DNA from 2 places in the Fictibacillus arsenicus genome. Region 2 is predicted to be linked to the other one. Evidence: a T-box and tRNA genes for the amino acid it is inferred to sense, from the RefSeq annotation. Region 2 holds a T-box; the other holds one or more tRNA genes.

Region 1 (3,397 bases), 1.9 Mb from region 2:
GACACGAGCTGACGACAACCATGCACCACCTGTCACTCTGTCCCCCGAAGGGGAAAGCTCTATCTCTAGAGTGATCAGAGGATGTCAAGACCTGGTAAGGTTCTTCGCGTTGCTTCGAATTAAACCACATGCTCCACTGCTTGTGCGGGCCCCCGTCAATTCCTTTGAGTTTCAACCTTGCGGTCGTACTCCCCAGGCGGAGTGCTTAATGTGTTAACTTCAGCACTGAGGGTGGAACCCCCCAACACCTAGCACTCATCGTTTACGGCGTGGACTACCAGGGTATCTAATCCTGTTTGCTCCCCACGCTTTCGCGCCTCAGCGTCAGTTACAGGCCAAAAAGCCGCCTTCGCCACTGGTGTTCCTCCACATCTCTACGCATTTCACCGCTACACGTGGAATTCCACTTTTCTCTCCTGCACTCAAGTCTCCCAGTTTCCAATGACCCTCCACGGTTGAGCCGTGGGCTTTCACATCAGACTTAAGAGACCGCCTGCGCGCGCTTTACGCCCAATAATTCCGGATAACGCTTGCCACCTACGTATTACCGCGGCTGCTGGCACGTAGTTAGCCGTGGCTTTCTGGTTAGGTACCGTCAAGGTACGAGCAGTTACTCTCGTACTTGTTCTTCTCTAACAACAGAGCTTTACGACCCGAAGGCCTTCATCGCTCACGCGGCGTTGCTCGGTCAGGCTTTCGCCCATTGCCGAAGATTCCCTACTGCTGCCTCCCGTAGGAGTCTGGGCCGTGTCTCAGTCCCAGTGTGGCCGATCACCCTCTCAGGTCGGCTACGCATCGTCGCCTTGGTGAGCCGTTACCTCACCAACTAGCTAATGCGCCGCGGGCTCATCTGTAAGTGTCAGCCGAAACCGACTTTCAAAAAAGAAACATGCGTTTCTTCTTATTATCCGGTATTAGCCCCGGTTTCCCGGAGTTATCCCCGTCTTACAGGCAGATTACCCACGTGTTACTCACCCGTCCGCCGCTAAATCAGAGGAGCAAGCTCCTCTTCATTCGCTCGACTTGCATGTATTAGGCACGCCGCCAGCGTTCATCCTGAGCCAGGATCAAACTCTCCATAAAAGTGTTTGACTTGCTCTAATTTGTTACTGACGGAATTAATTCTTAATTCCTTACCTTTGCTTTTGTTCAGTTTTCAAAGAACTTGTTTTGGCTTGTCTTCTTTCGAGACAGCTTTATTATCTTACCGAATCGAAGTTATAAAGTCAAGCGCTTTTTAAAATCTTTTTTAAGATAATATGGTGGGCCTAAATGGACTCGAACCATCGACCTCACGCTTATCAGGCGTGCGCTCTAACCAGCTGAGCTATAGGCCCGTGAAAATTAATGGAGCGGGTGATGAGAATCGAACTCACGACCAGAGCTTGGAAGGCTCTTGTTTTACCATTAAACTACACCCGCAAAAGAATGGTCGGGAAGACAGGATTTGAACCTGCGACCCCCTGGTCCCAAACCAGGTGCTCTACCAAGCTGAGCCACTTCCCGCAAAAAATATGGCGCGCCCTGAGAGATTCGAACTCCCGACCTTTTGATTCGTAGTCAAACACTCTATCCAGCTGAGCTAAGGGCGCATATCCATTGCATATTCAAATGCATTATATGTTATTGTGAAAAGTTGGTGCGGTCGAGAGGACTCGAACCTCCACGGGGTTGCCCCCACTAGCCCCTCAAGCTAGCGCGTCTGCCATTCCGCCACGACCGCGCGGCAAGATGCCAGCGCATGAACACTGCAACTTATAAGTTCAAAAGAATTAATATGGTGCGGGTGAAGGGACTCGAACCCCCACGTCAAAGACACTAGATCCTAAGTCTAGCGCGTCTGCCAATTCCGCCACACCCGCATATTAATTTGAAAATGGTGAGCCATGAAGGACTCGAACCTTCGACCCTCTGATTAAAAGTCAGATGCTCTACCGACTGAGCTAATGGCTCATGCTTAATGTGTCCGTCAGATCCTGTCTCTTCCTCTAAAAGCGAAGTAACTAAGTTTATCCGTCGAGACAACCGTAGTCAATCACGATGTATCGCTTGTGACTGAGCTAATGGCTCAAGATGTTTTAAGCATTAAATACTTAAACACTTATCTTAAAAACAAAAAATGGCTGGGCTAGCTGGATTCGAACCAGCGCATGACGGAGTCAAAGTCCGTTGCCTTACCGCTTGGCTATAGCCCAACACCTTAGAATAAAAATGGCGGACCCGACCGGGGTCGAACCGGCGATCTCCTGCGTGACAGGCAGGCATGTTAACCACTACACCACGAGTCCATTCATCTAGGTATTTCGTATTTTTTCAGAAAATATATGGTGACCCGTACGGGATTCGAACCCGTGTTACCGCCGTGAAAGGGCGGTGTCTTAACCGCTTGACCAACGGGCCACATGGCAGAGAAGAAGGGATTCGAACCCTCGCACCGCGTTAGCGATCTACTCCCTTAGCAGGGGAGCCCCTTGAGCCACTTGGGTACTTCTCTGTATGGCTCCACAGGTAGGACTCGAACCTACGACCGATCGGTTAACAGCCGATAGCTCTACCACTGAGCTACTGTGGAATGTCTTTTAAGGACAATTAATATCATAATTGTTACAGCTTAAAATGTCAACCCGTTTTAGAAGGTTTTTTCTAAGCTTTCGTTACTGCAGACACCCATTATAAAAGGCTTTGTAAAGGGCTTGTCTAACAGCGACTTAATTAAATTACCACATTCCTATAATCGAAGTCAACACCCTATTTTAAAGAAATCTGTTTTAATTTCCCCCTGCACTTTCCGCACACATATCTCTTCGTATCAATTTTCCTTTTTCTTTTATAAGACTGCATACAGTCTGTGCAAAGATAGTGATATTTATAACTCTCTGTTCTCCTTTTTTCAGGGATAGATTGACAATAACGGGATCCTCCAACTTTATTCAGCCAAAACTTAAAATCGTAATCACCATGTTTATAGCCTTTCCCTTCAATATGCATGTGATAATGCACCAGCTCATGCTTTATAACTCCAATCAGCTCATCCATTCCAAATGCATCATAAAGATGAGGATTCATTTCGATGTCATGGGACCTTAATAAGTACCGTCCGCCGGTTGTCCGTAATCTTTTGTTGAATCTGGCGTTATGACGAAACTTTTTATTGAAAAATTGTATGGAGATTTCTTCTGTTAGTTTTTGCAGTTCTTCATCTGTCATGGTCATGCCCCTTACTATTTCAAGTTCACATTAACAAGCATCTAAACATAGACTAATACACAAACAACGGATTGGGAAGTTCAAGGAGGTTCTCTATATGCCAACATGGTTTAAAAGACAGCTCCGCCGCGCTTACTATCAAAAAGATCGTTACCAAATCCGCTTACTGAATCAATGCTGGTTCTTTTAT
Region 2 (3,397 bases):
TTCCTTCCATGCAGAAAGGGAAGGCTTATAGAAATTCTTGAATAGATGATAACTTCTAAATTCGTTCAATCTCATCACAATGACAATAGTTATAATAGCTGTAATCCAATATGTTATAGAAGAAGCAACTCCGGCGCCGATTCCTCCTAGTTCAGGAAATCCAGCTTTACCAAAGACAAACAAATAATTGAAAAAGGCATTTACAGGCAATGCCAGCAGTGTAACAAACATTGAAATTCTAGTTTGGCCCAATGCATCTATAAAGGACCTTAATGCACCGTATAAAAATAAAGGCAGTATTCCAAAAGACAATGCGATTAAATATCCTCTAGCTACACGTTCGACCTCAACTTCTAATGACATTGCATTCAAAATCGGATCCAATATAAAGGACCCAAGAACAATAACAATCATTGAAATCACAACGGAAAGGTAAACTGCCTGCATGACAGCTTTAGGAACATTCTTAGTGTCTTTTGCACCTGTCAGCTGAGATACAATGGGAGTCAAAGCCATTAAGATCCCGTTTAAACCTGTAAAAACCGGTACCCAAAGACTTGTACCTATGGCAACACCTGCAAGCTGTTTCGCTCCCGCATGTCCGCTCATAACTGTGTCAAAAAAGTTCATCGCATATAGCCCAAGCTGCGTAATCAGTACAGGGACTACCAAGATGAAAAATTGCTTATATTTTTCTTTTAATGTGTGTGTTTGGAACATTTGCATACTTCCTTTGTTGTTTTAACTGACAAACAGAGCTAATGCATTATATCATATAATTATAAACACATACGTAAAGGAGCAGCTATGAGCGTTCAATTTTTATTTGAAGTTGAATCGGTTCAGCCAGGTGAGCAATCGGATGAAAAACTAGTTTTAGTATCTACAGATCTTTTATATAAAAGCAGCGGAGAAACGATCTTTAACGGAATCATACCTGTTAGAGTTAATGAACATGGGGTTTTCGTTTCTATACAAGCCATTTCTTCTGCATTTACATCCAAGTACTTACGAACTGAAACATTGTTCAGGCTGAAACGATACATTAAGAGGATGAGAGATTACTTAGATTTAGATTAAATGGAATATGTTGACTTTTTAGATTTACCCTCATATAATATGAAAAACTAAAGAACAGAACATTTATGAAAAAGAGAGTACTCTGTTTAGTTTGTTATAGAGAGCCGGGAGCGGTGGAAGCCTGGCACAACTGTCAGAAGAAGCGCACTTTGGAAATGTTTGCTTGAAAATTCCGTAGGGCAAACCGGGACATCCCGTTAACAGATCAAGCGGCCTTTTAAAGGCAACAAGAGTGGTACCGCGGTATAATCCGTCTCTTCTATTATTAGAAGAGGCGGTTTTTTATTTTGGGAGGGAAAAATATGAATGAAAAAAGAGAGTTTGCAGCTTATCTTCAACGCCATATTGGTGAAGGTCTCACTTTTGAACAAATCGTATCTTTAATCGAAAAACCGAAACAGCTGCATCAAGGCGATTTAGCATTTCCTTGTTTTCAGTTAGCAAAAATCTATAAATCTTCACCTGCTGAGATCGCTAGTAGATTATCTGCAGGCAGCCTCCCCAGTCTCTTTAGTAAGATTGAAACTGTTGGTGGTTATGTGAATGTGTTCTTGGATAAAAAATCGGCGGCAGCTAACCTGATAACTAACATATTAAAAGAACAAGAGAATTATGGCCGTCATTTGATCGGAAAAGACAAAACAATTGTGTTTGACTTGTCATCTCCAAATATTGCGAAACCTTTTTCAATGGGACACCTACGTTCAACAGTAATCGGATCCTCTTTAGCCTCTATCAGTGAAAAATGCGGTTATAAAACGGTGAAAATCAATTATATCGGAGACTGGGGTACTCAGTTTGGAAAATTAATCTCAGCTTATTTACGATGGGGAACAGAAGAAAAAGTGAAAGCCAATCCAATTCAAGAACTGACAAAACTTTATGTTCGCTTTCATGAAGAAGCAGATAATGATCCTGCATTAAACGATGAGGGAAGAAAATGGTTCAAACAGCTCGAAGATGGAGATCCACAGGCAACACAATTGTGGGTGTGGTTTAAAGATGTATCATTAAATGCATTTCAGAAGATTTATGAACTCCTTGGTGTCGAATTCGATTCGTATAACGGAGAGGCATTTTTCAACGATAAAATGGATGCTACCGTAAAAGAGCTGATGGAGAAAAAACTTCTCGAACTTTCCGACGGCGCTCAAATCGTAAATGTTGGTGAAGACATACCCCCGTGTCTGATAAAAAAAACAGATGGAGCGACACTTTATGCTACACGTGACCTGACTGCAGCAATCTATAGAAAGAACACTTACGATTTTGATCAAGCTTTTTATGTTGTAGGGCATGAACAATCTCTGCATTTTGAACAAATTAAACGAGTACTTAGTAAAATGGGATATGAATGGGCAAAAAATATGCATCATGTTCCATTCGGGCTTATTTTGCAGGACGGGAAGAAGATGAGTACACGAAAAGGAAGAACTGTTTTGCTTGAGAACGTTCTTTTAGATGCCATTCAGCTTGCTGAAAATAATATCCGAGAAAAAAATCCAGCATTACTTGAGGTGGATGAAGTCGCTCGTCAAGTTGGAGTAGGAGCAGTGATCTTTCACGACTTAAAAAATGAAAAAGGCAATGATGTTGAATTTTCTCTTGAACAGATGCTTAAGTTTGAAGGAGATACAGGACCTTACGTACAATATACAGCAGCCAGAATTCAAACGTTATTAAATAAAGGAAATTTTAATCGTCAGATGCCAGATGAATTTTCAATTGCCGAAGAGAGCTGGGAGCTTATTTCTGTTTTAAATGAGTTTCCGTTAATCGTACAAAATGCATTTTTCCGAAAAGAACCTTCTATAATATCAAAATATGTTTTAAAGTTATCGCACAAGTTCAACCATTATTATGGAAGTGTCAAAATTCTTAATAGCGATGAAACGGCAGAAAGACTTGCATTATGCGCCAGCATACAAATCGTTTTAAAAGAGGGCTTAAGATTATTAGGAATTCAGACACCTAAACAAATGTAACGGTTGAGTAACATTGAATTTTTTTTACAATATTATATAGAAGAAATAAATCTTTAAAGTCTTGAGTTTACTTGCTGGCAAATTCTTTCGATTCCGTTATATAATCTTATAACCTTAAATCTTCCGGAATCGAGGAAAAGATCTATGAAAACATACAACGAACAAACTAAAGGAGTCTGGTACGCGGCTTTAGCTTACTTAATCTGGGGGTTCCTTCCTTTATACTGGAAACCCCTAGACCAATCCGGTTCAGGAGAAATATTAGCGCATCGCATCTTTTGGTCATTTGTACTAATGCTGGCAGTAATGTTTCTTTTAAAGAGAAAAAAGGA

The links. A T-box is a leader RNA that pairs with one kind of tRNA and senses whether it is charged. The one in region 2 lies ahead of argS (arginine--tRNA ligase), so its partner is inferred to be a tRNA-Arg.
Region 1: it has a tRNA-Arg gene. The T-box ahead of argS (arginine--tRNA ligase) is inferred to sense a tRNA for this amino acid. The anticodon was not compared.

Annotation. Positions count from the first base shown of each region.
Region 1 is NZ_CP016761.1:209,739-213,135, reverse strand. Features, by position in the region: rRNA gene ABE41_RS01290 (16S ribosomal RNA) at 1-1,083, opposite strand, end outside; tRNA gene ABE41_RS01285 (tRNA-Ile) at 1,261-1,337, opposite strand; tRNA gene ABE41_RS01280 (tRNA-Gly) at 1,349-1,422, opposite strand; tRNA gene ABE41_RS01275 (tRNA-Pro) at 1,430-1,506, opposite strand; tRNA gene ABE41_RS01270 (tRNA-Arg) at 1,516-1,592, opposite strand; tRNA gene ABE41_RS01265 (tRNA-Leu) at 1,638-1,723, opposite strand; tRNA gene ABE41_RS01260 (tRNA-Leu) at 1,779-1,862, opposite strand; tRNA gene ABE41_RS01255 (tRNA-Lys) at 1,878-1,953, opposite strand; tRNA gene ABE41_RS01250 (tRNA-Gln) at 2,121-2,195, opposite strand; tRNA gene ABE41_RS01245 (tRNA-Asp) at 2,213-2,288, opposite strand; tRNA gene ABE41_RS01240 (tRNA-Glu) at 2,326-2,400, opposite strand; tRNA gene ABE41_RS01235 (tRNA-Ser) at 2,404-2,494, opposite strand; tRNA gene ABE41_RS01230 (tRNA-Asn) at 2,498-2,572, opposite strand; gene ABE41_RS01225 (SprT family protein) at 2,749-3,207, opposite strand; gene cmpA (cortex morphogenetic protein CmpA) at 3,305-3,397, shown strand, end outside.
Region 2 is NZ_CP016761.1:2,104,069-2,107,465, forward strand. Features, by position in the region: gene ABE41_RS10935 (MATE family efflux transporter) at 1-720, opposite strand, end outside; gene ABE41_RS10940 (hypothetical protein) at 808-1,080, shown strand; T-box leader at 1,137-1,341, shown strand; gene argS (arginine--tRNA ligase) at 1,383-3,065, shown strand; gene rarD (EamA family transporter RarD) at 3,210-3,397, shown strand, end outside.